Linked DNA regions of Methylosinus sp. H3A. The protein of the gene in region 1 binds, or shares a complex with, the protein of each later gene. Links are inferred from orthologs where the notes say so. Each region holds a gene or a part of one and is shown in the gene's direction. Other genes may lie near its edges. The genes, in order: dnaG and IY145_RS20185.

The links.
Region 2: the proteins of dnaG (region 1) and IY145_RS20185 are in contact, whole or in part, in a crystal structure (PDB 2R6A), measured with the Geobacillus stearothermophilus proteins. The link is inferred for Methylosinus sp. H3A from one-to-one orthologs. Residues at the interface, in WP_049624496.1 of Geobacillus stearothermophilus: Lys456, Leu457, Leu458, Pro459, Ala460, Asn463, Ala464, Leu467, Leu535, Leu536, Ile537, Ala538, Gln544, Glu545, Asp548, Tyr549, His552; in WP_033016901.1 of Geobacillus stearothermophilus: Ser13, Glu15, Ala16, Gln18, Glu91, Leu92, Asp94, Ala95, Val96, Pro97, Thr98, Ala99, Ala100, Asn101, Tyr104, Tyr105, Ile108.

The regions. Positions count from the first base shown.
Region 1 is NZ_JADNQW010000005.1:1,971,353-1,986,217, reverse strand. What follows is about bases 12,002-14,865. They hold dnaG (DNA primase), read left to right. Parts: upstream 12,002-12,407; coding sequence 12,408-14,324; downstream 14,325-14,865. Other genes in these bases: rpoD (RNA polymerase sigma factor RpoD), read left to right, coding at 14,564-14,865; IY145_RS12220 (DUF2235 domain-containing protein), read left to right, coding at 12,002-12,019. In the rest of the region: IY145_RS12270 (cytochrome-c peroxidase), read left to right, coding at 1-1,272; IY145_RS12265 (mucoidy inhibitor MuiA family protein), read left to right, coding at 1,347-3,044; IY145_RS12260 (acyltransferase), read right to left, coding at 3,013-4,185; IY145_RS12255 (heme-binding protein), read left to right, coding at 4,401-4,835; IY145_RS12250 (GDSL-type esterase/lipase family protein), read right to left, coding at 4,801-5,442; IY145_RS12245 (RluA family pseudouridine synthase), read right to left, coding at 5,439-6,152; IY145_RS12240 (hypothetical protein), read left to right, coding at 6,287-6,469; IY145_RS12235 (HupE/UreJ family protein), read right to left, coding at 6,525-7,643; nickel-responsive transcriptional regulator NikR, read left to right, coding at 7,818-8,276; IY145_RS12225 (TonB-dependent receptor), read left to right, coding at 8,394-10,667; more of IY145_RS12220, read left to right, coding at 10,838-12,001. UniProt on the Escherichia coli protein: RNA polymerase that catalyzes the synthesis of short RNA molecules used as primers for DNA polymerase during DNA replication.
Region 2 is NZ_JADNQW010000005.1:3,713,505-3,728,493, forward strand. The notes cover bases 7,085-10,072. They hold IY145_RS20185 (replicative DNA helicase), read left to right. Parts: upstream 7,085-7,843; coding sequence 7,844-9,301; downstream 9,302-10,072. Other genes in these bases: rplI (50S ribosomal protein L9), read left to right, coding at 7,085-7,382; IY145_RS20190 (glutathione S-transferase family protein), read right to left, coding at 9,352-9,948; IY145_RS20195 (class I SAM-dependent methyltransferase), read left to right, coding at 10,000-10,072. Outside these bases: IY145_RS20150 (1-acyl-sn-glycerol-3-phosphate acyltransferase), read left to right, coding at 1-654; thpR (RNA 2',3'-cyclic phosphodiesterase), read right to left, coding at 701-1,285; IY145_RS20160 (arylesterase), read right to left, coding at 1,560-2,171; IY145_RS20165 (ABC transporter ATP-binding protein), read left to right, coding at 2,351-3,040; IY145_RS20170 (ABC transporter permease), read left to right, coding at 3,037-5,595; IY145_RS20175 (DUF2232 domain-containing protein), read left to right, coding at 5,760-6,770; more of rplI, read left to right, coding at 6,816-7,084; more of IY145_RS20195, read left to right, coding at 10,073-10,659; IY145_RS20200 (hypothetical protein), read right to left, coding at 10,696-11,031; IY145_RS20205 (Uma2 family endonuclease), read right to left, coding at 11,138-11,695; IY145_RS20210 (glutathione S-transferase family protein), read right to left, coding at 11,844-12,479; gyrA (DNA gyrase subunit A), read right to left, coding at 12,705-14,989. UniProt on the Escherichia coli protein: The main replicative DNA helicase, it participates in initiation and elongation during chromosome replication. Travels ahead of the DNA replisome, separating dsDNA into templates for DNA synthesis.

The DNA.
Region 1 (14,865 bases):
ATGGCGCTCGCGTTTCGATCGCGCCTCTCGACCTTGTCGCGCGCCTGCCTGTTTCTCCTCGCCGCGGCGTCGCCCGCGGCGAGCCTCGAATCCGCGACGACGGATGCGCGGACGGCGGACGAAGCCGGCCTCGCGCCGCGCGAGCTGCTGGGCAAGAGGATTTTCGAGGACAAGCGGCTCTCGGAGCCCCAAGGCCTCTCCTGCGCCTCCTGTCATGATCCGGCCAAGGCGTTTCAGGGCAACAACGGCTCGCCGATCGCGGCGCTGGCGCGCGGCAGTCGGCCGGATGCGCTCGGGACGCGCAAGACGCCGACGCTCTCTTACGCCTCCTTCAGCCCGCGCTTTCACTTCATGAAGAAGAAGGACGAAGAAACCGGCGAGACGGAGCTCGTTCCTGTCGGCGGACAATTTTGGGACGGACGCGCGAATGATCTCGTCGCTCAGGTCGAAGGGCCGCTGCTCAATCCGCGCGAGATGAACAATCCGTCCAAAGCCGTCGTCGTCGAGAAGATCGGGACGGGCCCTTATGCCGATCTCGCGCGGCGCGTCTATGGCGAGAAGATTTTCGAGAGCGATTCCGCCTTCGAGAAATTGGCGCGCGCCGTCGCGGCCTATGAGAGCTCCGCGCGCTTTCATCCCTTCTCGTCGAAATTCGACGATTTTCTGCGCGGGCGCGAGAAGCTGACGGCGGAAGAAGCGCGCGGTTTCGCGCTGTTCAAGGACAAGAAGAAGGGCAATTGCCTCGCCTGTCACGTCGGCGAGGAGACGTCGCGCCGCCCGCAGGACTGGCTCTTCACCGATTTCAGCTATGACGCGCTCGGCGCGCCGCGCAATTTGGCGATCCCCGACAATAAGGATGCGGATCACGTCGATCTCGGCCTGTGCAAGCGCGAGGGCCTCGCGAAGATCGCGCCCAAGAATTATGCGATCGACGGCCTCTGCGGCCAGTTCAAGGCCCCGACCTTGCGCAATATCGCCGTGACCGGCCCCTATCTGCACAATGGCGTCTTCTCGAGCCTGCGCGACGTCGTCGCCTTTTATGCGACGCGCGACACCGATCCGGCGCGCTGGTATCCGAAGAAGGCGGGGGCGATCGACAAATACGACGATCTGCCGGAAAAATTCCACGACAATGTGAATGTGAAGGAAGTTCCCTATGATCGAAAGCCCGGCGAGACGCCGCGGCTCGACGATGGCGAGATCGACGCCATCGTCGCCTTCCTGCACACGCTGACCGACCGCCCGGCGCACGCCGGCCGGGCCGAGAAATAGCGCCGCCTCCGCCGCGAAAAGGCCATAAGCATTGGGCCGGATAGAACCTCCTTTTCCCTCGAGGAGGCGGCCCCATGCGGCTTCGCGTCATACTGCTCGTCTGTGTCTCATCGACTGTCGCTCTCGCCGCCGCACAGGCGAAAGAGACGATCGTGGAGGCGGCCTCGACGATCGACAGCGTCATCGTCCATCCCGACGCGGCGACGGTGACGCGCGAGGCGACGATCGATCTCGTCGCCGGAGCCTCGACCATTCTCCTCAAAAACCTTCCCTTTTCGCTCGACCCAGATTCGCTGCGCGTCTCTGGAGAGGCCAATGGCCGCGTGACGATCGGCGCGGTCGAAACGCGCCTCGCGCCGGACGAGACGCGCGCGCCGGATTCGGCGATCGAAGCAAAGCTGAAGCAATTGCGCGGCGCGCGCGAGGGCTTGCAGGTGACGCTCGACGCGCTCGCCGCCAAGCAGGCGATGATCGCCCGCTATTCGCAGGCCGGCCCGGAGAAGATCGCGCCCGAGGCGCGGCCCCTCGCGATCGGCGAATGGAACGCGGCCTTCGACGCGATCGGCTCCGCGCTGACGAAGACCGGCGAGGAATTGCGCAATGCGCGCGCCAAGGCGAAAGAGCTCGACGACGAGATTCATGCGCTGGAGGTCGGAGCGGGCGGACGCGCGACGCGGCGCCCGGCGCGCGAGGCGGCCATCGCCGTCGAATCGGCGAGCGGAGGAAAGCTGCGTCTGACCATCGCCTATCTCGTCTCCAACGCCTTTTGGCGGCCCGCCTATGACGCGCGGCTCGACACGAGCGGCAAGGACGGCAAGCCGCGGCTCGATCTCGTTCGCCGCGCCACGGTGACGCAGAACACGGGCGAGGATTGGAGCGATGTCGCGCTCACCGTCTCGACGACGCGGGCGCATCGTGGCGCGGCGGCGCCCGATGTGCAGCCGCAGCGGGTGAGCTTTTACGAGCCGCCCGTCGTTTATGCGCGCAAAGCCGCCGCGCCGGCGGCGGCGCTCGAACGCGGCGTCGCGACGCGCAGACCGGCGGAGTCGGCGACCCTCGCCGCGCCTATCGCCCCGGCGCCCGAGCCTGCGCCCGTGGAGCAGCAGACCGCCACGCTCGAATCCGACGCGTTTCAGGCGAGCTTCAAAATCCCCGGGCGCGTCGGCGCGCCCGGCGACGGCGCGACCAAGAGCTTCATCCTCTCCTCACGCCGCATGGAGCCGACGCTCGTCGCGCGCGTCGCGCCGGCGCTCGATCCGACCGCATTTCTCGAGGCGCGCATCGTCAATGAGGAGGATGCGCCGCTGCTGCCCGGCCCCGTCGCCGTGCAGCGCGACGGCGTCCATGTCGGACAGAGCCGCATCGCTTTCGTCGCGCCGGGAGAGGCTGTCGAATTGGGCTTCGGCGCCGATGACAGGATCAAGGTCGCGCGCGCGCCGGTCAAACGCGTCGAGAACGAGCCGAGCTGGTTCGGCCAGACGAAATATGAGACGCGTGATTTCAAGACGACGATCCAGAATCTGCATGACTTCGCCATTCCGGTGACGGCGATCGATCAGATTCCTTTTTCCGAGAACACGGCGATCACGATCGAGACCTTGCCGCAGACGACGCCGCCCACGACGAAGCAGCTCGCCGACAAGCGCGGCGTGATGGCCTGGAGCTTCGACGCCAAGCCCGGCGAGACCAAGGAGCTGCGTCTCGCCTATCGCGTGAAATGGCCGGCGGAGCGCGAGATCGTCACCCAGCCGGCGCCCATCGCTCAGAGGTGACGCGCTCCCGCCTTCCGAACGCGATAAAGGGCTGCTCGACAAATCGATAGCAGAGATCCGCGAAGGCCAGCAGGCAGACGAAGGCGACCGGCGTCGCGACGAGCTGCGTCAATGCGCCGCCGGTCGGCGCGACATTTTCGGCGGCGACCATCGCGAGGCCGAAGAAGGCGTTGTGGAAGAGATAGATCGAATAGCAACGCTCGCCCGCCCAGACGAGCCAGCGGTGTGGCGCGGTCTGTTCGAGCCGCGAGCCCGAGGGCATGGCGGCGGCCGCGAGCACCAAGACCGCGGCGAGCGCGTCGACAGGCGCGAGATAGAGGGAGAACGCCTCGACGCTCGTCCGCGTCGACGCATGCGCGAAAGCGGCGAGCGCCGCGAACAGCGCCATCGAGCCGGCGGCCAGCACGCGCGCCGGAAGCCGCGCGAGAATGTCGGGCCGCGCATTGGCGAGAATAGCAGCCAGCACGCCCCAGCCGAAAGCGTCCATTCGGGCGATCGGCCAGCAATAGGCCGCCTGAGCGGGCATATGCGCGCCGATGAGCAATCGGATCGCCGGCCCCGTCACGATCGCGAGACCGGCGAGCAACGCCAATCGGCGACGCGTCATGCCGATGACGACGAGCGGGATGACGAGATAGAATTGCTCTTCTACCGCCAGCGACCAGCTATGCGCGAAGAAATAGCCCCTCCACGCGCCATCGGCGCCGATTTGCCAATTCTGGAGGAAAGCGAGGTAGTGAAGCGGCGAATATGCGCCGTCGAGCAGCCAATTCGACCAGCGCCCGGCGGGCAGGAGCGGCGCGAGCGCGAATCCCGAGGCGAGCAACAGCCAATAGGCGGGCAGAATGCGAAAAGCGCGGCGCCGGTAGAAGGCGAGCGCGGAGCTTCGTCCCGGCTCGCACAAAAGCAGACTGCGCGTGAGAAGAAACGCCGACAGGACGAAGAACAGATCGACGCCCGCGCCACAGGCGATCAATGTCTCGACGATCGGGGCCGGGATGGAGAACAGCTCATAGACGCCGCGCAGGCCGAGATAATGGCACTGGACCACGCCGAGGATCGCGAGGCCGCGGATCGCGGCGACATGCGGCGAATGGGCGCTATTCGATGAGCGGGGGACGACCGCGATCGGGGCGGGCAATGAACGACTCCAAATTCTCGACCGCGAGGCGCAAAATGTCGGGAAAAGGCGCCGGTCGAGCTCGAGTTTCGAACGCAAACGTAAACATTTCGTCTATCGCGCCGTCTCGGCGTGAACGGCGGATCGCCGGCGACCTCGCGGCGCGGCTCTTGAAAGCGCCTTCGGCGCAGCCATTTGAGTGATGTCGAAGCGCTCGCTTCCGAGGAGAGCTCCCCATGCATGTCAATATCGCCGCGGCGGAAGCCGCGATCACCGCCGCTCGCAAGCGCGCCGCCGAGCTCGGCACGAAAATGTGCATCGCGGTCGTCGATTCGGGCGCCGATCTCAAAGCCTTCCATCGCATGGACGACGCCTGGGTCGGCAGCATCGACATTGCGATCAAGAAGGCGAAGACGGCCGTCTTCTTCGGCATGCCGACCGGCGAGATCGGCAAATTGTCGCAGCCGGGCGGCCCGCTCTTCGGCATAGAGCATTCCAATGACGGGCTCATCACCTTCCCCGGCGGCCTGCCGATCGTCGATGAAGACGGCGTGCTCGTCGGCGCCATCGGCGTGAGCGGCAGCTCGGTGGAGAACGACCACGCGGTCGCGCTCGCCGGCGTCGCCGTCGTCGGCGTCAGCGATCTGCCGGCGCATCCTTGGCGGACGTGAGCTCGCCGTCGAGCCATGCGCGCCAAGCGGGAGACGCACCGATGAAATCGGCGAGCGCTGCATAGCCTCCACGATTGGGGTGGGCGCCGTCGCCGGCGTCCGCCTCGCGCAGAAACACCTCGCAGCGCGCGATGAAGCCGCGCGTCTCGATATAGGGAATGCGCAGCTCGGCGCCGAGGCTGCGCATTTCGCCGCAGAGCCGATCGATGCGCGCCTCGACGCGCGGCCCGCCCGGTAGAAACGGCCCGACCATCAGAACGGGCGCGAGCATGGCGGCGTCGCGCAATATTTTCTCCGCATGGGCGAGCGTCGCCTCGAGCGGCATGCGCGCGCCGCCCGCTTCATCCTCCGCGCAATCATTGGCGCCGAAGGAAAACGCCAGGCGCGCGTCGCAGCCGGCAGGCAGGCGGCGGCGCGCCTCCTCCTCCCAACGCGCGGCGATGTCGGCGCTGGTGTCGCGGCGAACGCCGAGATTATAAGAGGTCACGTCCCGGCCCGCGCGCCGCGCGCGCGCGACGAGACGGCCGACCCAGCCGAGGCCGTCGTCGTCGCCCGTTCCATTGACGAAACTATCGCCGAAAAAGCAGATGCGGATGGGCCCGGTCATGGTTCCTCGCCGCTCCATCCGCAGAGCGCGAGCGTGTCCAGCATATGCGACGGCGCGGGGGCGCGAACGACGATGCGCTCCTTGTTCTCGCGCATCGGAACGTCGATCTCGCGCGCATGAAGATGCAGCGGCGGCGCGCCTTCGCGCTTGCCATGGCCATAGACGGGATCGCCGAGGATCGGCCAGCCCATCGCCTGGCAATGAACGCGCAGCTGATGCGTGCGGCCCGTATGCGGCTTCAGCTCCAGAAAGGCGATGTCGTCGCCTCGCGCATCGCGGCCGCGGCCCATGACGCGCCATGAGGTCTGCGCCGGCAGGCCCAGCGGATCGGGCCGCATCCACCAGCCGCGCGTCGAATCGAGCTTGCCGAGCGCCATGTCGATATGGCCCTCCTCCGCCTGCGGCGCGCCTTCGACGATCGCCCAATAGGTCTTTTTGATGCGCCCGTCATGGAAGAGCTTGCCGAGCCGCTCCAGCGCCTTGCGGTGACGGCCGAGCACGAGGCAGCCGGAGGTGTCGCGATCGAGCCTATGGGCGAGCGCGGGCGAGCGCGGCAGGCCGAAGCGCAGCGCGTCGAAATGATCCTCAAGATTGTCGCCGCCCTTGGGGCCGCGATGCACGGGCAGGCCCGCCGGCTTGTCGACGACGAGCATCAGCCCGTCCCGATAGAGCAGCCGCGAGACGAGATCGTCCGGAGTCATGGGAAGCATCCTAATTGAAACGCGCGGCGATTTCGCCCGCCTGCGCGTCTACGGGCCCTTGCCGCCGATATCGGCGCGCTAGCTAGAGAGATGCGGAGCCAGCCCTGCTCGAAGGGCTCGCGATAAAAATAACGGAGAGCACCATGGCCGAAGGAGATCAAGTCGACCGCATGTTGACGCGGAACGCCTATATTTTCGGAGGAGTCGGAGCCGTGCTCGGCGCCGTCATGGGGGCCGGCGTCGTCGGCTTTCCCGCCGCCATCGGGGCCGTGATCATCGGCGCCCTGCTCGGCGGCATACTCGGGTCTTTCATCGTCACCAAATGAGCGTGACGTCGCCCCGTCGGAGCGCGGCCGCCATCGCCGCCGCGCTCCCGCCGCGTCAGGCCGAATGACCGAGATGCGCCAGCAGGAAATCGAGCGCCCCGACACGCTCCAGCAGCCAATAGGCGCCGAGCAGCGCGATGACCGCCGATAGCGCATAGACGAGCTGCGGGCTGCGCTTGCCGCCGGTCTGCTTGTCGATGAAGAGCAAGGCCGGCACGAAGACCAGCACGATCGCCACCTGTCCGAGTTCCACGCCTATGTTGAAGGAGGCGAGCGCCGGCAGCACGGCGTCGGCCGGCACGCCGAGCTCCTTCAGCCCGCTGGCGAAGCCGAAGCCGTGGATGAAGCCGAAGAAAAACGTGTCGCGCCAGCGTCCGTCGACGCGGCGCGAGAAGAAATTCTCGACCGCGACATAAATGATCGAGGCGGCGATCGCCGCCTCCACCCATTGCGAGGGCAGCGTGACGATATCGAGCGCGGCCAGCGACAGCGTGACCGAATGGGAGACGGTGAAAGCGGTGACGATCTTCACCACCGGCCAGACGCGCGTCGCCCACAGCAGAATAGCGATCAAAAAGGAAATGTGGTCGTAGCCGGTGAGAATATGCTCGACGCCGGCCTGGACGAATTTCCACATCAGCTGCCAGACCGTCTCCATCGGCTTGGAGAGATCGAGCGCCGGATCGGCGGGATAGAGCATCGTCTCGCCGGCGTTGGCCCCGGTGAGCGTGACGAGATGCTTGCCCTTGGAGCCCGCGGCCTCCAGCAGCTTTTTCGCATCGTAGAAAATCTGGCCGGGGACGCTCGCGCAATCGAACTTCAGCTTCACCAATGCGCTGTCGGCATTGGTCGGATCCTCGCCCGAATAATCGACGCGCCCCGTGCAGGCGCGCCCCTCGGCGTCATGCAGGGAGATGCGGCGCTGGATGAGCTTGCCGATCTCGGTCTCCAGCACGCCGGGCTGCGAAATATCGACGCCGGCGCGCTCCGCCATGGTCTGCGAGAAGATGCGCTCGAGATCGGTCGCCAGAAAGCCGACCTCGACGCGGTAGATTCCGTCTTTCTCGGGGACGATCTTGACCGTCGAAATATCGGCCGTATGCGCAAAGGCCGGAGCGGCGAATGCGAGCACTGCGGCGACGACGATCGGCAAGCATTTCAACGACCAGCTCATTTTCGCGGACTCCGGCGAAGCCTCAGGACGGGCCGCGCACAATGCCCGACGTCGCGAAAATGGACAAGGCCGCGCGCCCGTGGCGCGCCGCGCGATTGCGGCGGCGCTGTGGGACGGGTAAAAACAATGACATGCGGACCAGCCTGGACCGCCGTGCGGGGGGAGCGTTCCGATATGCAGCGTGTCACCATGACCATCGACGACGATCTCATGGCCGCTCTCGACCAATATATGGAGGCCGGCGGCCATCAGAATCGGTCCGAGGCGGTGCGCGATCTCGTGCGTGCAGGCCTGATGAAGCAGCCGAAAGTCGACGACAGCGACCGCGCCTGCATCGGCGCGCTCGTCTATCTCTACGATCATGAGACGCGGCAATTGTCGAAGCGGCTGATGCATGACCATCACAGCCACGCCGATCTCTCCATCGCCGCGCTGCATGTTCACGTCGACGCGGAGACCTGCCTCGAGGTGTCGCTGCTGCGCGGGCCCAAGTCCGAGGTCGAGCATTTCGCCCAGCATGTGATCGGCGAGCGCGGCGTGCGCTATGGCCAGCTCGTCGTCGCGCCGGCGGAGGCCCATTCGCCCGAGGAGGCTTCCGCGCCAAAGCCCCACCATGGGCACACTCACGCCTGAGGCCTGTGACGGAAATGCAACGCTCTGGGTAAATCCGTACGGAGTCGTCGATCTCGTCGTTGACCCCGACCCCTCTCGTATGATCAGATTAATAAAAAATCATACGGGGGAGCAGCGATGACCAGCCGGCGAATTGGCGAAATTTCCGCATTGGCCCTGACGGTCGCGCTTTTCGGCGGCGGCGCCGTTGCGCAAGAAGCTTTGCCGGACATCGACGTCGCCGCGCCGATCGCGGCCGCGACGCCGGGGGCGGCGGCCACGCGCTCGGACGACGCGCAAAAGGCGAGAGTGAGGGTCGAGGCGGCCAGCGAGACCGTGTTCAGCGGCCAGCAGGTCAACGCCGTTCCCTTCGCGCGTCCGGGCGAGGCGCTCGAGATCGTCCCCGGCCTCTCGGTCACGCAGCACAGCGGCGAAGGCAAGGCGAACCAATATTTTCTGCGCGGCTTCCAGCTCGACCACGGCACGGATTTCTCGCTGACGCTGGACGGCATGCCGATCAACATGCGCACGCATGGCCACGGCCAGGGCTATGCCGACGCCAATTTCCTGATCCCGGAGCTGCTCTCCTCCGTCGTCGGCCGCAAAGGCCCCTATTACGCCGACAAGGGCGATTTCTCCTCGGCCGGCGCCGTCGACATGCAATATATCGACAAGCTCGATCGCGGCTTCTTCCGGGCGACGGGTGGCAGCTTCGCCTATGGCCGCCTGCTCGGGGCCAAGAGCTTCGAGGTGAATGGCGGCAATCTGCTGACCGCCATCGAATCCAGCATCTACAACGGCCCTTGGACGCGGCCGGATGAAATGCGCAAGATCAATTCGGTGCTGCGCTGGTCGCGCGGCACGCAGGAGGACGGCCTCTCGATCACCGCGATGGCCTACGCCAACCGCTGGTTCTCCACCGACCAGATTCCGTCGCGCGCCGTCTATGGCGGCGTCCTTCCGCTGTGGGGCAATCTCGATAGCACGGACGGCGGCGACGCCTCGCGCTTCAGCCTCTCGGCGCGCTGGAGCCAGACGGAAGGGCCGCATTCCTCGCGCGTGGAAGCCTACGCCATTCGCTCGACGCTCGATCTCTACAATAATTTCACCTATTTCCTCTCGCATCCCGATATCGGCGACCAGTTCCGCCAGTTCGACCGGCGCACGGTGCTCGGCGTCAACGCGCAGCACGCCTATAAATACGAGATCGCCGGCCTGCCGATCGAATCGCGCATCGGCCTCGAGAGCCGCTACGACAATATTCGCATCGGCCTCCAGGACAGCTGGCGCCGCCAGCCCTATGACGCGATCGTCAACAGCCATGTGGCGGAAGGCAGCGTGGGCCTTTGGACCGACACGACGGTTCGCTTCACGCCCTGGTTGCGCGCCACCGGCGGCGTGCGCTTCGACTATTTCGCCGCCAGCGTCGGCAGCCTGCAGGATCCGCTCTCCGCGCCCAAGGACGGGAATGGCGCTCCGATCTGGACCGGCCCTTGGAACAGCGGCTCCAAATCGGCGACGATGGGCAGCCCGAAGGTCGGAATCGTCGTCGGCCCCTTCGAGCAGACCGAGCTCTTCCTCAATTTCGGCGAGGGGCTGCATTCCACCGACGTGCGCGGAACCGTGACCCGGCTGAGCCCGGCCGACGGCTCCTCCGTGGCGACCATCCCGCTGCTGGTGAAGCAACGCGGCGCCGAGATCGGCCTGCGAACCACGCGCCTGCTCGAGGGGCTCGAATCCTCGGTCGCCCTCTGGTGGCTGAACAATGATTCGGAAAATCAGTTCGAGGGCGATTCCGGCAGCACTGCCTTCGGCCGGCCGAGCCGGCGCTATGGCGTGGAGATCATCAATCACTACACGCCCACCTCCTGGCTGCGGATGGAGGGCAGCGTGTCGCTGTCGCATGCGCGCTTCCGCGGCGTCGACCAGCAGCAGGCGCTGGCCTGGATCGATCTTCTCTCGCCCGATGCGATCGGCTACGGAACCTTCGTCGGCAACGCCCCCGGCAATTTCATTCCCGACTCGCCGAACATCGTCGCCATGGGCCAGATCGAAGTGGGCGAGGCGACGGGCCCCTTCGCGGCGCTGCGCTATCGCTATCTCGGCGAGCGCCCGCTGACCGCGGACGGCGCCTTCAAATCTCCGGCGACCGGAACGCTCAATTTGCGCGCCGGCTATCGCTTCGACAATGGCTGGAGCATTCAGGCGGACGCTTTCAACGTCACCAATTCGCGCTCGGACATGATCACCTACGGCTATGGATCGCTGATCCCCTCCGATCCGCTCTACGGCCTCTGCAAGGCGGGCGTCGCGCCGGGCAATGTCTGCTCGGTCGGCGTGATGGGCCGTCATTTCAAGCCGATGGAGCCGCCGGCCGTGCGCGTCTCGATCACAGGCCCGCTGCCTTTCTGAGCGGAGTCTCACGAGTTTCGTGTCTCGATCTGGCGTCACGCGAAAAGCTCGGCTAGGCTGAGCGCCCCGCGCGACGCCGGCAATGCGGCCTTGCCGTCTGTCGCAGCGATCCCTTTTCTTGCGGCGCGCGATTTTTTTCGACGCTCCGATTCGTTGCGAAAGAGACGATTATGTCCGACATCAAGGCCAAGAAGAAACTCGTGATCTTCTGCGACGGCACCTGGAACGAGCCGACCAAGCGCGGCACCAATGTCGTCCGAATGCTCCAGGCGACGGATTTCGCCGACGCCGACGACCGGCCGCAGCTCACCCATTACATCGCCGGCGTCGGCACGCGCAAAGACGAGAAAGTCATCGGCGGCGCATTCGGCTTCGGCATCTCCGACAATATCAAGGACGCTTACGCCTTCATCGTCAGCAATTACGAGGTCGGCGACGAGATCTATCTCTTCGGCTTCAGCCGCGGCGCCTACACCGCCCGCAGCATCGCCGGGCTCGTTCACAATCTCGGCGTTCTGCAACGCTGGAATCTGCCGCTCGTCTCCATCGCCTATGACCATTACAAGGACAGAGCGGACGAATGGCGGCCGGGCGGCGGCGCCGCGCAGAAGTTTCGCGACGACAATTGCCATCCCTATCCGACGAAGATCAAATTTCTCGGCGTGTGGGACACGGTCGGCGCGCTCGGCGCGCCCTATGGCGAAATTTTCGGGCGGCTCATCGACAAATTCTTCAAGACCAGCTTCCACAATGTGACGCTGAGCACGAGCGTCGACGCCGCCTATCATGCGTTGGCGGCGGACGAGCGTCGCTGGCCGTTCCGGCCGACGCCGATCGCGCTCACCGACTATCATCGCGCGCGCAATGCGGCGAGCGCCTTTCCGCTCTATGCGGAGCGATGGTTCCCCGGCGTCCACTCCAATGTCGGCGGCGGCTACCAAGAGCATGGCCTCTCCGACTATGCGCTGGTGTGGATGGCGGAACGCGCCGCGCAGAATGGTCTGAAGCTCCTGCGCTTCCCCGACGTCAAATTCTCCGTCGATCGCCCCTTCGGGCCCAATCCAGCCGAGAAAATCGAGAACAGCCAGACTTTCGGCTATCGGCTCGCGACGGTTTTGCTGGTGAAGCTGCCCGCGACGCTCGGCCTGCCCTCGGTCTATCCGCTCGACGACCAGTCGCTCGCGAAACATGTGACCTGGACCGGCGATTATATTCGCCCGATCGGCGGCGGCGAGGATTGCGCCCCGGTGCGCGAAAAAGCCGAGGTCGACGGCTCCTATCGGCCGAAGCAGCTGCCGCCCATCGCCGCTCCGGCGGCGCAGGAGAAGGTCGAAGAGACCGAGCCGGCGTGAATGCGCCTGCGCTCTCTCACATAGAAGCGCGGCACGGCGTCGATGCGCCGCTGGCGAGCGGGCCCCTCCGCGCCTATAGCGTTCGCCGACGAGCTACGTATATACGATCGCATCGCGTCGACTCGGCGCGATCCATTGTGAGTAGCGGGCACAATCGCCGACGCCGCGCGCGCCGGGCGCAGCGACAATGCTACTAGTGATCCGCGTCATTCGAGCCGAAGGCCCGGAAGGCCCCCTCCCTCACCCTCCCCCGCTTCGCGGGAGAGGGTGGCGGCGACGTTTCGCGAAGCTTCGAATCTGCTCCCTCTCCCGCGAAGCGAGGGAGGATCGGGGAGGGGGCGCGCGCGAACATCTTCACTTTCGTCGACGCACGGCTACAAGGGGCACGATGCGATACCCTCCCTCCTTCCTCGATGAAATTCGCGCCCGCGTGCCGGTCTCGGCCGTGGTGTCGCGGAAGGTCAAGCTCAAGAAGGAGGGGCACGAGTGGCGGGGCCTCTCGCCCTTCAACGCCGAGAAGACGCCCTCCTTCTATGTCAACGACCCCAAGGGCTTCTTCCATGACTTCTCCTCCGGCAAGCATGGGGATGGCTTCGCCTTTCTGATGGAGACGGAAGGCCTCACCTTTCCAGAGGCCGTCGAACAGCTGGCCGGAATGGCCGGCCTGCCCATGCCGGTCGAGACCAAAGAGGCGCAGGAGGCCGAGGTGCGCCGCGGCTCGCTGACCGAGGTGCTGGAATGGGCGGCGCAATTTTTCGAGAAGCAGTTGCGCGGGCCCGCCGGCGCCGAGGCGCGCGCCTATCTCGCCCGCCGCGAGCTGGGCGAAAAGGAGCAGGCGCAGTTTCGGCTGGGCTTCGGGCCGGGCGAGCGCTATGCACTGCGCGATCATCTCGCGGGCAAGGGCGCGAGCGTCGAGACGATGATCGAGGCCGGGCTGCTCGTCCATGGCGAGGGTATCGCCGTCCCCTACGACCGTTTTCGCAATCGGATCATTTTCCCGATCTGCGACCGCTCCGGCCGCGTCATCGCCTTCGGCGGGCGGGCGATGGAGAAGGACGCCAAGGCCAAATATCTGAATTCGCCCGAGACGCCGCTCTTTCACAAGGGCGCGACGCTCTACAATCTGCACAACGCCCGCAAAGCCGCGCATGAATCGGGCAATCTCATCGCTGTCGAGGGCTATGTCGACGTCATCGCCATGACGGCGGCGGGCTTTCCGCAGACGGTGGCGCCGCTGGGCACCGCGCTCACGGCCGAGCAATGCGGCCTGCTCTGGAATCACGCCGAGGAGCCGATTCTCTGCTTCGACGGCGACAAGGCCGGCCGCAACGCGGCCTTTCGGGCGATCGACACGGCGCTGCCGCTGATCGGCCCCGGCCGCAGCCTGCGCTTCGCTCTGCTGCCGGAGGGGCAGGATCCGGACGAGCTCTACCGCTCGGCCGGCCCTTCGGCGGTGGCCGCGGCGGTTGCGGCCGCGCGCCCGCTGGTCGATCTGCTCTGGGCGCGGGAGACCGAAGGAATTCAGCTCGATACGCCCGAGCGTCGCGCCGCGCTCGAGCGCCGCCTCGGCGAGCTCGGCCGCGCCATCGCCGACGAGACGCTGCGCCGTCACTATCAAAAAGAATTTTCCGACCGCTGCAATTCGCTGTTCGGCCGCTCGCGCGGCCAGTCGCCACGCCGGCCGGACATGCGCCGCGGCGGCGGCGGCCCGCAACGTTTCCGCCGGGACTTCGAGCCATCCCGCGGCCCGCTGACGATCGGCGCGGCCCTCGCCAATTCCCCGCTCTATCGCGGCACGACGCCTGCCATCTCGCCGAGAGAGGCGCTGATTCTATTGATTTTGATGAATCACCCGGAGCTCCTCGCCGCCCATCTCGAGACGGTGACGGCGCTCGACTTCGCCTCGGCGGAGGGCGAGAAGCTGCTCGCCGTGCTGGTGCGCAGCCTCGCCGACGGGGCGAGCGCGCGCGAAGAATTCGCTCGCGCCGCCGCCGCGGCCGGGCTAGAAGCTTTTTGCGAGCGGTTGGCCGGCATGGGGGCCCATGCGACCCTGTGGAGCGTGCGCGCCGAGGCGGCCCCGGCGGACGCCGCGGAGAGCTTGCGCCAAGCTCTCGTCTTGCAACATCGCGTACGCGCATTAGATAAAGAACTTCGGAAAATCGAGGCGAGGTTGGCGACGGCCCCCAACGACCACGATTCCGCGCGCTTAAGCGATATTCAGGCGCAATTGAACGCGCTCGATGGAACCGAAGCCGCTCTCGACGGGTTCGGTTCACAGTCGGGACGTTCGCTGAGAAGCCTTTGACCCGCAAGCCGAACGGCCGGCGAGCCAAAGCTCTACCAATTTGGTTAGGCCGACGTTAAGCCCTGGCCACGACTGTGGGCTCGGGCGAATCGGTACGGTCCTCTGCGGGGTCAGCCGGCTTGTCTTGCGATCGACGCTGTGGTTTTCGTTAAAATGCGGCGAGCGAAAAAGTGAACGATCCCGGCATGGCGCAGCCTTCGGCTCGGGAAGGCGGCGTGGGGTGGGGCTTGGAGCGAAGAATGGCGAAAAAAGACGACGAGAAAGTCGAAAACGAGGGTGCGGTCGCGGTGGAAACCGCCGACGGTCCTCTGCTCGACCTCAACGACGCCGCCGTCAAGCGGATGATCAAGCTCGCCAAGAAGCGCGGCTTCGTCACTTATACCGAGCTCAACGCCGTTCTGCCGTCCGAGGAAGTCTCCTCGGACCAGATCGAGGACGTCTATGCGATGCTCCAGGAGATGGGCATCACCGTCTCCGAGGGCGAAGACCCCGATGAAGCCGAGGGCGAGGAGCAGGCGGAGGAAGAGGAGGCCGAGGGCGG
Region 2 (14,989 bases), 1.7 Mb from region 1 along the record:
CGAACGTCGCTCTTTTGGCTCGAGAAGATCGTCGGGCTGAAATTCGAGTTTCGCGGCCTCGAGAATATCCCCAAAGGTCCGATCATCGTCGCCTGCAAGCATCAGTCGATGTGGGAGACCTTCGTCCTGCCGCTGCATTCGCCGGATTTCTCCTACATCCTCAAGCGTGAGCTGGTATTCATCCCCTTTTTCGGCTGGTATCTGATGGGCGCGGAGCAGGTCGGCATCGACCGCGCCAAGGGCGGCAAGCTGCTGCCGCAGCTCATCGAGAAGACCAAGGCGCTATTCGCCGAGGGTCGGCAATTGTTTATTTTTCCGGAAGGCACGCGGCGCCCGGCCGGCGCGCCGCCGCTCTATAAATTCGGCGTCGCCCATCTCTATCGCGAGACCGGCGCGGCCTGCCTGCCGGTGGCGCTGAATTCCGGCCTGTTCTGGGCGCGCCGGGCTTGGATCGTGCGGCCGGGAACGGTGGTCATAGAATATCTGCCGCCGATTCCGGCGGGGCTCGCGCCGCGAGAGTTCTTTCAGCGCATGCAGGATACGATCGAGGCCGCCTCCGACCGCCTCATCGAAGAGGCGGTCGCGCGCGATCCCTCGCTCGCCGCCGTCGTGGAGCGCGGACGCAAAGCCGATGAGGCGACCGCCGAATCCTAGACGCGTTTCCGACGCCGAACCGGCGTCCGCTTCGGCTGGCAGCGCTCTAACGATCGTAGGCGGTGAGCTCTCGCTGACCGGCGCCGACGGCCTTGCGGTCGCGCAGCGGATAGTCGGCCTCGACGATATAGGGGCCGCCCCCGACCGAATCGCGCGAGGAGAACAGCACGAAGCGCGCCGCCTCGAAGCGCATGGGCGGGAAATAGCCGCGCGTTCCGAGATAGGTCGCGACCGACGAGCAGGACGCCCCGCGCAGGCGGGCGAGCGTCACATGCGGCACGAATTTGCGCGGCTCGGGCGGAATGCCGATGCGCCGCAGCAGTCGCTCCTGCTCCGCCTGCAGCTCGGCGAGAGCCGAATCGGCGCGCGCCTTCACCACGATGGCGCGCGGTTTGTCGCCTCCGAAGCTCGACAGCTCCTCGAGCGCGATCGAGACCGGGGGCCGGCGGATCGCGGCGAGCGTCATAGCGGCGTCATGGCCGAGCGCATCGTCCACATCCCCGATGAAACGCAGGGTGATGTGATAATTTTCGGCGTCGATCCAGCGGGCTCCCGGAAGGCCTCCGCGCAGCGCGGCGAGATCGCCGGCGACGAGAGTGGGGATTTCGAGGGCGGTGAACAGTCTGGGCATCGGAGATCCTCCATCCTGGCCTCGCAAGGCGCGCGGGAGCGGGTACAGGCCGAAGTCGCTGTCTGCTCGCAGAGCCCCGGCCCGGCCGCGTCGCGGCGGAGCGAGGGGCCGATGTCGGCGCCTCCTCGCGGATCGGCGCGCCGTCTCGGGCGCGCGCAAAGGATGGTGACCGCACTATAGCCGGAATGCGACAGCTGTATCGACAAACCCGCGCGCGACGCCCGTTTTTTCTCGACGACCGAGAGTTATGCGCGACTTCGTTCCCGGCTGCGGTTCAGCGCTGCGCGGCCTCCCGGCGCTTGGATTGCAACGAATCGAGGCTCTTTTCGACGAGCGGCGCGACGCCGGCGACGATCCTCGCGACGCCCGCCCGGCTCGGATGCAGCCCGTCGACGAGAGTCATGCCCTTTTCGCCGACGACGCCGTCGAGAAAGAAGGGATAGAGCGGCAGGCCGCGCCGCGCGGCGAGCTCGGGGAAAATCGCGTCGAAGGATTTTTTGTGATCCTCGCCGAAATTGGCGTTGGCCAGCATTCCGGCGAGCAGCACGTCGAGTCCTCGCTCCTGCGCGGTGGAGACGATCTTCTCGAGGTTTGCGCGCGTCACCGCCGGCTCGAAGCCGAGCAGCATGTCATTGGCGCCGAGCTCCAGGATCAGCAGATCCCCGCCGTCGCGCAGCGCATAGGAGAGCCGGGAAACTCCGCCTCGGGTCGTGTCGCCGGAAACGGCGGCGTTGACGACGCGGGCGTCATAGCCGTCATTCTTCAGCCGCGCCTCGAGCTGCGCCGGAAAGGCGGCGTCGGCCGGAAGCTGAAAGCCCGCGCTCAGACTGTCGCCGAAGGCGACGACGCGCAGAGGCTCGGCCGCCGCAGGGCGCGCGAACGTCATCAAAAGCGCCAGAAAAGCGGCGGCGCACAGGAAAGCGGCCGGGCCGAGCGGCCGAAAGCGCGGCCGGAGACTGGAAACAGCGAGCGCCTTCGCATATGTCGGGGCGGGCGTCTGAGCCGGATCGCGGGACGCGAACCGGCGGGCGGCGCAGCGGCAAACCATTGCAGGACTCCCCCAAAGTGCAGCGGCCGGTCATCGAACTCGAGGATGTCGATCTCACCCTCGGCGCGGGCGCGGCGCGCGTCCATGTGCTCAAGAACATAAGCCTCGCGGTCGCGCGCGGCGAGGCCGTGGGTCTCGTCGGGCCCTCGGGCTCCGGGAAATCCACATTGCTGATGACGCTCGCCGGCCTCGAGCGGCCCGATTCCGGCAAGGTGCTCGTCGACGGGAGCGATCTCGCTCGCCTCGACGAAAACGCCTTGGCGCGGTTCCGCGGAGGGAAGATAGGGGTCGTCTTCCAGTCTTTCCAGCTCATCGCCACGATGACGGCGCTGGAGAATGTCGCCGTTCCGCTGGAGCTCGCCGGCCGCGCCGACGCTTTCGAGCGCGCGGGGCGCGAGCTCGAGGCTGTCGGCCTCGCTCATCGTCTCTCGCATTATCCGTCGCAAATGTCCGGCGGCGAGCAGCAGCGCGTCGCGCTCGCGCGGGCCCTCGCCCCCGATCCCGTCATCCTCGTCGCCGACGAGCCGACCGGCAATCTCGATTCGGAGACCGGCGCGGCCATCGTCGATCTGATCTTCGCGCAAAAGGCGCGGCGCTCGGCGACGCTCGTGCTGGTGACCCACGATCCTTCGCTGGCCGCCCGCTGCGACCGCGCCGTGCGTCTGCGCTCCGGCCGCATCGACGGCGAAGAGGCGCAGGCGTCATGAAGCGCGGCCTCGTCTCGCGGCTGCCGTTGGCGCTACGTTTCGCTCTGCGCGATCTTTCCGGCGATCTGCGCGGCTTCGGCGTCTTCATCGCCTGCATCGTCATCGGCGTCGCCGCGATTTCCGGCGTCGGCGCCGTGTCGCGCTCGCTCGCGGAGGGTCTCGCCCGCGAGGGGCGCACGATTTTGGGCGGCGACGTCTCCGTCGCGACCACCATGCGGCGCCTCGCGCCGCAGGAGCGCGAATTTTTCGAGCGCTACGGCCGCGTCTGCGAAATCGCGCTGATGCGCGCCATGGCCCGCGCCGTCGACGGCGAGGCGACGCTTGTCGAAATCAAGGCCGTCGATTCCGTCTATCCGGGCGCCGGCGCGGTGGAGCTCGCTCCGGCGCGGCCGCTGGCCGAGGCGCTGCGCCAGGGCGATGGCGCATTCGGCCTCGTCGCCGATTCGACGCTGATCGCCCGGCTGGATTTAAAAATCGGCGATAAGGTGAAGATCGGCGCCGCCGCCTTCACGCTGACGGCCGAGCTCGCGAGCGAGCCCGACAAGCTCGCCGGCGGCTTCGGATTCGGCGCGCGGGTGCTGATGAGCCAGGACGCCCTGCGGGCGACCGGGCTCGTTCAGCCTGGCGCGGTGGCGCGCTGGCTCACCCGAATCTCGCTCGGCGGCGCCGGCGCGGTCGCCAGCGACGCGGAGGTCGAGCGTTTCGTGACGGCGCTGACGGCGGCCTTTCCGGACGCCGGCTGGGATTTGCGCAAGCGGGACGCCGTCTCCCCGCAATTCTCGCGCAATCAGGAGCGCTTCACCCAGCTGCTGACGCTGGTCGCGCTGACGGCGCTGGTGGCGGGCGGCGCGGGCGTCGCCAACGCCGTCGCCGGCTTCGTCGCCAAAAAGCGCGACGCTTTCGCGATAATGAAGGCGCTCGGCGCGCCGGCCTCGCGCGTCTTCGTGATGGCGCTGGTCGAAGTCCTGCTCGTCGCCGGCCTCGCCGTCGTCGGCGGCCTCGCTCTCGGCGCGACCTTCCCCTATCTCGCCGATTTCGCTCTTTCGGCGTCCGTCCCCCTGCCCTTTTCGCCCTCGGTCGACGCGCGCTCGCTCGGCGTCGGCGCGGCCTATGGGCTGCTGGTGGCGCTGATCTTCGCGCTGCCGCCGCTCGGCCGGGCCTATGGGACGCCGGTCGCCCGCCTGTTGCGCGACGAGGCCGAGGAGAAAGCCCCGCCGCGCGGTTTTCTGCTCGCATCTTTCGCCGCGGCTACGGCGCTCATCGTTCTGGTGATGGTCTCCGCTGGCGACAAGAAGCTCGCCGCGACCTATATCGTCGCCACGGCGGCGGCCTTTGCGCTGCTGCGCGGCGTGGCGGCGCTGGTCGTTCGCGCGGCGCGACGAATCTCCCATGTGCCCGATGCGCGTCTTCGCCATGCGATCGGCAATATCCGCCGGCCGAAGAGCCTCGCCGCCACATTGATCGTCTCGATCGGCGTCACGCAGACGCTGCTGGTCGCGCTGGCGCTGATCGAAGGCTCGATCCACGCCGAATTGTTCCAGGCGCAGAAGAGCCGCACGCCGAGCTTTTATTTCGTCGACGTCGCCAAGGAGCAGGTCGACGAATTCACGCCTTTCCTCGCCTCCTTCGCCGCCGACTCCCGAGTCGAGCATGTGCCGATGATGCGCGGCCGCATCGTCGCCGTGAAAGGCGTCCGCGCCGAAAATTTGAAGCCGCCGGAGGAGATCGCCTGGGCGCTCGAGGGCGACCGCGGCGTCACTTTCTCCGCCGCGCCGCCGAAGGGCTCGGACATCGTGGCCGGCGGCTGGTGGGGGACGGAGCGGAGCGGCCCTCCCCTCGTCTCGCTGGAGGCGCGCGTCGCCGAAGGGCTCGGAGTCGAAATCGGCGATGAGATGGTCGTCAATGTGCTCGGCCGCGACGTCGCGGCGCGCGTCGCCAATCTGCGCCGCGTCGATTGGCGCAGCTATGGCATCAATTTCATGATGGTGTTCTCGCCGGACGCCTTCGCCGACGCGCCCTATTCGGAAATTTTCACCGTCGCTTTCGCCGATCGCGACGATCCGGTTCGCGACAAGCGACTCGTGCGCGAAGTTGCGGCGCGCTTTCCGCAGGTCGCGGCGCTGAGGGTCAAGGACGCGTTGGAGGCGGTGGAGAAGATCGCCGATCAGCTCACCTTCGCCGCGCGCGCCGCCGCCGGCCTCGCCATCGTCACGGCGGCGCTGGCGCTCGGCAGCGCAGTGGCGGCGAGCCAGCGCGGCCGCCAGCGCGACGCCATCGTGCTGAAGACGCTCGGCGCGACGCGCGGCTGGCTGACCAGCGCTTTTGCGCTGGAGTTCGCGCTGCTCGGGATCGTGGCCGGGATATTCTCTGTCGTCGCAGGCGCGGGCGCGGCAGGCTTCATCCTGGTGGCGTTGATGAAAATGGAGTTCGTCTTTCTGCCCTGGCCCGTCGCTCTGACGACGCTCGGCGCGCTGGTCTTCGCCGTCGTCCTCGGCCTCGCGGGAAGCTGGCGCGCGCTCGGAGAGAAGCCGGGCCCCGCTCTGCGCCGCCAATAGCGCGGAAAAAGCCCCGACGGCGACGTTTTCGGCCGCCGGAAGCGGCTTTTTCGTCGCGCTGCCCTTGCCGGAAGAGATCGGCCGCCTTAAAAGGCGGGCTTCGCCGGCGTTCAGGGGGCTGGACGCGAGATGATCGTGCTCGCCCTCGAACAAGCGTAGAGCCCATGCCCCAGCTTTTACCCGAACGCAAGAAACTGCCCGTTCCCGACAACGGCGATTTTTCGCTGCCGCAGATCTTCGCCTCGCTCGGCGGAGGGCTCGCGGGCGCGGCCGTGTTCGCGGTCATCACCAAGGGCACTTCGGCGGCGGTTTTGTTCGCCTTTCTCGCGCCATTGCCGATTTTGATCGTCGCGCTGGGCTTCGGCCTTCGCCACGGCGCGACCTCGGCCCTCATCGCGACCGGCCTGCTGTCGATCTGGCCCAATCCGATCTTCGGCCTCGTCTACGCCTTGCTCGTCGGCGTTCCGGCGCTCGCCGCCGCCTATGTCGCAGCCGGAGCGCCCTGGCGCAGGCGCGAGCTCGTGACCGCGCATGTGCCGGCCTGGGCGGTTCTCGCCGCCGGCGGCGTGGTGGCGGCGGCGGTTTCCATCGCGGTCACGATCGCTGCGATTCGTTTCGGCGGCCTCGACGAGGCGCTCAATCCGCTGCGCGCCCGCGCCTTCATGGCGATCGAGGATCTGGTGCGGACGCAAGAGCTCGGCGACAAGCTCGATCCGAGCCAGCTCTCGGCGCTCGTCGTCTTCGCCTTCCCGGCGACTCTCGCCGCGCTGACGCTGCTCAGCCACACGCTCAATCTCTGGGGCGCTGGCCTGCTGGCGCGCGCGTCGGACGCGCTCTCGCGTCCCTGGCCGGACATCGCGCAGGAATTCGTGCTGCCGCGCACGGTCGCCGGGCTGTTCCTCGTCGCAGCCGCCGTGGCCTTCCTCGGCGATCTTCCCGGCGAGATCGGACTTGTTTTCGCCGAGACGCTCGGCCTCGCTCTGGCGATGCAGGGGCTAGCGGTCGTTCACGCCCTGCTGCGCGGGACGCGCGTCGGCGGCGTTTCGCTCATCGTCATCTATATCGTCATCGGCCTGTTCGCTTGGCCGATCGTCCTGTTCACCGTGATCGGCGTCGTCGACGCGGTGTTTTCGTTCCGTAGCCGCAAGCAGGCGGCGCAGGCGCGGCGCGGCTGAGATCGCTGCGGTAAAATTCGAGAGAGACACGAGGAGATAGAACCCATGGTCGATGTCATTCTGCTGGAGCGCGTGGCCAAGCTCGGCCAGATGGGCGACACCGTTCGCGTGCGCGACGGCTATGCGCGCAACTTCCTGCTGGCGCGCGGCAAGGCGCTGCGCGCCACCGAGAACAACAAGAAGCATTTCGAGACGCAGCGCGCCCATATCGAGGCGCACAACCTCACCGCTCGCAAGGAGGCCGAGGCCGTCGCCGAGAAGCTCGAGGGGCAGACCTTCGTCATCATCCGCCAAGCGGGCGAGAGCGGCCATCTCTATGGCTCGGTGGCGACGCGCGACATCTCCGACGCGGCGACCGCGGGCGGCTTCACGCTCAACCGCAGTCAGGTCGATCTGCAACATCCGATCAAGGCGCTCGGCCTGCATAATGTGCCGGTGCATCTGCATCCCGAGATCGAGGTGAAGATCATCGTCAACGTCGCCCGCTCCGCCGAAGAGGCCGAGCGCCAGGCGCGCGGCGAGGCCGCCGCCACCCGCGAGGAGACGACGCTCGACGATCTCGGCCTCGAGGTCGGCGCGGCGCTGGCCGAGGCCGGCGACGTCGAGCTCTGATCGCTCGCGACCGATTCTGCTCAATTTAAAAAAGGCCGGAGGCGCTCGCGTCTCCGGCCTTTTTCATAGGCCGGCGATTCGGCGTGGCGAAATTGCCACACACAATCGATTTTACGTGAGCGCGCCGAAAGATGCGCCGCGCATGTGGAAATGACTCACAAAGACGCCGCTCGCGCATTGGAAGGGCCGCGCGCGATCTTTGCCATTGGCGCCGCTCTCCGCTTCGGGCAATGTCGCGGCCGTTCTCGAGTGCCTGTCGCAACGCGTTCAAGTGCATCGAAGACATCCATCAGAGGCAATCAGGCGAACGGCCGGGCTGAGCGTCCCCGAGATGGGGATGATCTCCTCCCGATCGCCATCCGCGCTCGACCTCCTCTCCCGAGGGGACACGGAGCTCCGGCCTTCTGCGCGATGTCGTCGTCGCTGTGATTACCCCGCTATGTTCCGTTCCCGAGAGAGAAATGCTCGACCAGCCCGCCTATCGCACGCCGCCCCATAATATCGAAGCCGAGCAGGCGCTGCTCGGCGCCATTCTCGTCAACAATGACGCATTCGATCGCGTCTCGGATTTTCTGCGGCCGGACCATTTCTCCGAGGAGCTGCACAGGCGCATCTTCGAGGTTTCCTCGCAGATCATTCGCGCCGGCCGCGTCGCCACCGTCGTGACGCTGAAGACGCATCTCGGCGATGTGGAGCTGCCCGGCGGCGTGACGATGCAGGCCTATCTCGCGCGATTGGCGCGCGAGGCGACGACGATCATCAACGCCGAGGATTATGGCCGCACGATCCATGATCTCTCCGTGCGGCGGGAGCTGATCGTCATCGGCGAGGATATCGTCAACGCCGCCTTCGACGCGGCGGTCGATCAGGCGCCGCGCCTACAGATCGAGGAGGCCGAGCGCAAGCTCTACGCCGTCGCCGAGACCGGCCGCTATGACGGCGGCTTCCAGCGTTTCGCCGAGGCGCTCGCCACCGCCATGGATATGGCGAGCAGCGCCTATCAGCGCGACGGCCACCTCTCCGGCATAGCGACAGGGCTCGTCGATCTCGACGAGAAGATGGGCGGGCTGCAGAAATCCGATCTCATCATCGTCGCCGGCCGTCCCGGCATGGGCAAGACGGCGCTCGCCACCAACATCGCCTTCAACATCGCCAAGGCCTATGTGTCCGAGCAACAGCCGGACGGCTCGGCAAAGACGGTGAATGGCGGCATCGTCGGCTTCTTCTCGCTCGAAATGTCGGCCGAGCAATTGGCGACGCGCGTCATCGCCGAGCAATCCGGCGTGCCCTCCTATAAGATTCGCCGCGGCGACATCAACGAGGATGATTTCCGCCGCATCGCCGAGGCGGCGCGGGAGATGCAGAGCGTCCCCTTCTTCATCGATCAGAGCGGCGGCATCTCCATCGCGCAGCTCATCGCGCGGGCGCGACGCCTCAAACGCCAGCGCGGGCTCGATCTGCTCGTCGTCGACTATCTGCAGCTGCTCTCCGGCTCCAAGTCACGCAATGAAAATCGCGTGCAGGAGCTGACCGAGATCACCACGGGCCTCAAGGCGCTGGCCAAGGAACTGGCCGTGCCGGTCATCGCGCTCTCGCAGCTCTCGCGTCAGGTCGAGAGCCGCGACGACAAGCGCCCGCAGCTCTCTGACCTGCGCGAATCCGGCTCGATCGAGCAGGACGCCGACGTGGTGATGTTCGTCTATCGAGAAGAATATTACCTGCGCAATCGCGAGCCGCGCGAGGGCACGGAAGAGCATATCGCCTGGCAGAACGAGATGGAGCGCGTGCATGGACGCGCCGAAGCGATCCTCGGCAAGCAGCGCCACGGGCCCACAGGCACGGTCACGCTCGCCTTCGAGGCGGAGGTGACGCGCTTCTCCAATCTCGCCGAGGAGGACAAGCTGCCGGCGCGGATGTGAGGCCACTTCGCGCCTTGGCGGCGCGTTTCGCCGCCAAGGCGCGAAGGCGATCAGGAAACGCGCGTCGCCTCGTAGGCCGGAACCTCGCGAGAGAAAGCGTCGAGCCAGGCGACGAGCGCGGGATGTTTCGCGCGCCAGGCGCCTTCGAAGCGCAGGTCCAGATAGCCGAGCGCGGCGGCGACGGCCACATGACCGATCGTGACCGGGCCCGCCGGCGGATCGGCGTCGAGCGCTGCGAGGACGCGCTCCACCTTGCCGGTCTGCAGCGCGATCCAATCGGACGAACGCAAAGGCTCCGGCCGCGTCGCCTCGTAACGGATCAGCAGCGCCGCGTCATTGATCCCGTCGCCGAGCGATTGCAGCGTCAGCGCCGCGATGCGCGCGGCGGGATCGGCCGGAAAGAGCTTTCCGCCGCCGGCGAGAAGGTCGAAATATTCGCAGATCACGCGGCTGTCGTAGAGCGTCTCGCCACTGTCGAGAATCAGCGTCGGCACTTTGCCGAGTGGGTTCTGCTCGCGCAGCGTGTCGGCGGGATTGGTCGTGTCGGCGCCGACGAGCTCGAGGCCGGAGCCGAAGCCGAGCAGCTCGGCGACGATGCGCGCTTTGCGGGCGTAGGGCGAGGCGGCGGAATAGCGTAGAATGGGCATTGGTTCCTTCCCGTCGAACAGGCGGTGGGCGAGCAATAGGACGTTACGCAGATGACCGCCAGTCCCGAGCAGATCGCCGCCGGCCAAGCCGTCTATACGCCTGCCGTTCTCCGGCTCTATGACATGCTCGTCCTCGGCCTCTCCAACCGCTTCATCTGGAAATGTCCGACGCCGCGCCTGCGCGCGCTTTATGATCTCCACGCGTCGGGCAATCATCTCGACGTCGGAATCGGCACGGGATATTTCCTCGACCATTGTCGCTTTCCGGTCGCCGCGCCGCGCGTCGCGCTCATGGATTTGAACCCGGACGCGCTTCGCTTCGCGGCGGAGCGCATCGCGCGTTTTTCGCCGCAGACCTATCGCCGCAATGTTCTGGAGCCGATCGCTTTCGACGCGCCGAAATTCGATTCCGTCGGCGTCAATTATCTCTTGCATTGCCTTCCCGGCGCGATCACCGAAAAGGCCGTCGTCTTCGATCATCTGAAGGCGCTGACGAATGACGGCGCCGTCTTTTTCGGCTCGACCTTGCTGCAAGGCGGCGTCGAGCGCTCCGCCGCCGCGCGGCGGCTGATGGCGTTCTACAATCGCAAGGGCGTGTTCTCGAACAGGGCCGACGATTTCGACGGTCTGCGCTATGCGCTCGAGCGGCGCTTTCGCAATGTCGAGATCGACATTGTCGGCTGCGCCGCCCTCTTCATCGCGCGCGATTGAATGGACGCGCGAGCCTCGCGGCTCGCGCGCGCCGGCTCACTCGTAGATCGCGCTCAGCACCACATGGAATTTGGCGACGCTATTGCCGATATTCTTGATCTCGTAATGGATCTCGGTCTCGTCCTTGGTGTCGACGGTCTGTGACTGCGGGTTCGGCTTGATCTCCGTCACCGTGTAATGACGCCAAACGCGCGTCACCTCGAGCGACGTGTCCTGCGTGAAGCCGCTAGCGGTGCTGCCGGTGGCGAAGGGCACGGCCTGCGCATCCCACACCGCGTTGAAGGGCGAGGCGTTGTTCCACCAGCCATGAACCGTCGCGCCAGGCGCGAGGGTATGCTCGGTCTTCGTATCGATGAAAAGCACTTTCGACATTTTCAATCTCCTTTTGTGAAACCGCCGCGTGAAAGAAATGCGATCGGATGCAGAGGAGATTAGGCGCAGCGCTCGCATGAGGCTGTGCGCGCCGACACAGGGGCGTTCAGCGCGCTTCGCCGTAGACGGCCGAGAGCGGAAAGGAGAGACCGGGCGGGTCGAGCTGTATATCGCCCTCGCGAATGACGCGCGTCAGTATATCGCCGCCCTGCCCGCGGCGATGATGGATGACGAGCGGCGAATCTGGATCGAAGATGAGATAATGCGCGACGCTCGCGATGCGGAAATATCCCTCGAGCTTGCCGAGAACGTCATTGCGTCCGGTGGATGGCGACAGCACTTCGACAACGACGAGCGGGCTTTCGACGAGCAGCGCGTCTGGCGGAAGCTCGGGACCGCAATAAAGCTGCGCATCGGGCTCGAAGACGGTGGCGGCGTCGACGCGCACGGCGACTCCGTCCGGGAGAACATGGCAAGGCGCCCCGGCCCGGCGGACGGCGTCCTGCAAGGCGAGCGCAGCAGCGAGCTTCGCCTTCGCATGGGCGACGCGCTCCGACGCCTGAGCGAAGACTTCGCCGTCGACGAGCTCATAGCGGCCGGGCCGACCTTCGGCCCAGACGACGAACTCCTCGGCTGTCATCTTCGTCTTCGGCAGCGCGTTCATGAGACCGATCCTAGCGCGTTTCCAGCCGAAGGGAACACCGGTTCGGCGTTGGAAAGGCGCCAAAACAAAAGCCTAGAGAGTCATTCCGTGTTTCAATGAAACACGGAATGACTCTATCCCAATTTCGCCCCTCGCGCCATTCGGCGTCTCAGCCTTTCAGATCGTCGAAGGGCACCATCACATGCTGGCGATAGGCGGGCCGTTCGCAAAGGCGCGCATGCCAAGCCTCGACATTGGGAAGCGAGGGCCGCTCTATGTCGAGCGCGAAATAGCGAAACAAAGTCGTTCCGGCGGGGATATCCGCGAGGGTGAGATCGTCGCCGGCGAGGAAAGGGCGATCCGCGAGCCAGCTATCGAGAAATTGATAATGCTGCGCGCAACGCGTGACGGCGGCGCGGATCGCCGGCCAATCGCGCTTGTCTTCCGGCGTGCGGTAATAGGCCACGAAAACGCCGTCGACGAAGGCCGGCTGCAACGACGATTGCGCCCAGTCCATCCAGCGATCGAGATGAGAGCGCGCGGCCGGATCGGACGGCCAGAATGCTTCGCCGCCATGGCGCGCGGCCAGATAGCGCAAGATTGCATGAGACTCCCAGACGACGACGCCCTCGTCGTCGATGACCGGAATGCGGCCATGCGGATTGCGCGCGCGAAATTGCGGATCGTCGAGGCCGCCGAAGGCGCCGCCGAGCGGCACATGGGCGTGATCGAGCCCGAGCTCGCCGACGAGCCACATGACTTTCTGCACATTGAAGGAGTTGCGCCGTCCCCAGATCGTGAGCATGCGTTTTTCCCCCTCTTGGACAAGCTGCGTGACGAGACGAGTCTAGACGGATGCGCGCGCGAGCGCCATTGACGCCGGGTTGCGTTTGTCGAAGGGCCGAGGCGGCGATCGGACGCAGCGCAAAAAAAATCGGAGCGCGCCCCCGCGCGAAAATTCCATGAAAAAACACCGCGTTTCGCCGAAACTCGATCTCGGCGAAACGCTGTCGTCGACGAAATCCGAGGCTCAGCCCGCCTCGGGGCCCGCCTCTTCCTCCGCCTCGCCCGCATCGGCCAAATGCTCGACCGAGACGACGCGCTCGCCCTCCGCCGTGTCGAAGACGATGACGCCCTGCGTGCCGCGGCCGGCGATGCGTATGCCCTCCACCGGGCAGCGGATGAGCTGACCGCCGTCGGTCACCAGCATGATCTCGTCGCCCCGGCCCACGGGGAAGGAGGCGACGAGCTTGCCGTTGCGGGCGTTCACCGCCATGGCGACGATGCCTTTGCCGCCGCGTCCGGTGATGCGATATTCGAAGGAGGAGCTGCGCTTGCCATAGCCGTTCTCGGAGACGGTCAGGATGATCTGCTCCGCCTGCTCCATCTCGCGGAAGCGCGCTTCCGTCAGCTCGATCGCGGTCGAGGCCTCCTCAGTCTCCGCCGCGCCCTCCTCCGCGCCTTCCGCTCCCGCATTGCGTCGCTGAGCGGCGGCGCGCTTGAGATAGGCCGCGCGCTCGTCGCCGACCGCCTCGAAGTGGCGCAGGACCGACATCGATATCACGCGATCGTCGTCGGCGAGCGCGATGCCGCGCACGCCCATGGAGGTGCGCCCTTGGAAGACGCGCACATCGCTCACCGGGAAGCGGATGCACTGCCCCTCGCGCGTCGTCAGCAGAATATCCTCCTGCTCCGCCGCGGTGGCGACATCGACGATGGCCTCGCCTTCGTCGAGCTTCATGGCGATGATGCCGGAGCGGCGCACGTCGGAGAAATCCGAGAGCTTGTTGCGCCGCACCGTGCCGCCCGTCGTCGCGAATATGGCGTCGAGCGTCGCCCAGCTCGACACGTCCTCCGGCAGCGGCATGATGGTGGTGATGCGCTCCCCCTGCTCGAGCGGCAGAAGATTGACCAGCGCCTTGCCACGCGCCTGCGGAGCCGCCAGCGGCAGACGCCACACTTTCTCTTTGTAGGCGCGGCCGAGCGAGGAGAAGAACAGCACCGGCGTATGCGTCGAGGCGACGAAGAGGCGCTGGACGAAATCTTCTTCCTTCGTCTGCATGCCGGAGCGACCCTTGCCGCCGCGCCGCTGCGCGCGATAGGTCGAGAGCGGCACGCGCTTGATGTAGCCGGCGTGCGAGACCGTGACGACCATGTCCTCTCGCGCGATCAGATCCTCGTCCTCGACGTCGCCGTCTCCATCGACGATCTGCGTGCGGCGGGGCGTCGAATATTGCTCCTTGACCGCGATCATCTCGTCCTTGACGATCCCGAACAGTTTTTCGCGCGAGCGCAAAATCTCGAGATATTCGGCGATCTCGACGGCGAGCTTGTTCAGCGCCTCGGCGATCTCCTCGCGGCCGAGAGCGGTGAGGCGCTGCAGGCGCAGTTCCAGTATGGCGCGCGCCTGCGCCTCGGAAAGGCGGATCGCGCCATCCTCGGAGAGCACATGCCGCGGATCGGCGATCAGCGCGACGAGCGGCGCCATGTCCTTGGCCGGCCATTCGCGCTCCATCAGCGCCTCGCGCGCCGTGGCGGCGTCGGCCGAGGTGCGGATGAGGCGGATGACCTCGTCGATATTGGCGACGGCGATAGCGAGGCCGACCTGCAGATGCGCCGCGTCGCGCGCCTTGGCGAGGCGGAATTTCGTGCGCCGCGTGACGACCGTCTCACGGAAATCGACGAAGGCGACGAGCACGTCCTTCAGCGTCAGCAGCTCCGGCCGGCCGCCATTGAGCGCGATCATATTGACCGGGAAGCTCGATTGCAGAGCCGTATGGCGCCAGAGCTGGTTCAGCACCACATCCGCCACCGCGTCGCGCTTCAGCTCGACGACGATGCGCATGCCTTGGCGATCGGATTCGTCCCGGAGATCGGAAATGCCTTCGATCTTCTTCTCCCGGACGAGCTCGGCGATGCGCTCGATCAGCGCAGCCTTGTTCACCTGATAGGGAATCTCGGTGAAGATGAGCGCCTCGCGCTCCTTGCGCAAAGTCTCGATCTCGGCCTTGGCGCGCATGATGATCGAGCCGCGCCCGGTCGAATAGGCGTTGCGAATGCCGCCGCGCCCCAGAATCGTCGCCGCCGTGGGGAAATCCGGGCCGGGCACGATCTCCATCAGCTCAGCGACGGTCATGTCGGGCCGGTCGATCAGCGCGATGGCGGCGTCGATCACTTCGCCGAGATTGTGCGGCGGAATATTCGTCGCCATGCCGACGGCGATGCCGCCGGCGCCATTGACGAGCAGATTGGGGAAGCGCGCCGGAAGGACGGTCGGCTCCATCTCCTTGTCGTCATAATTCGGCTTGAAATCGA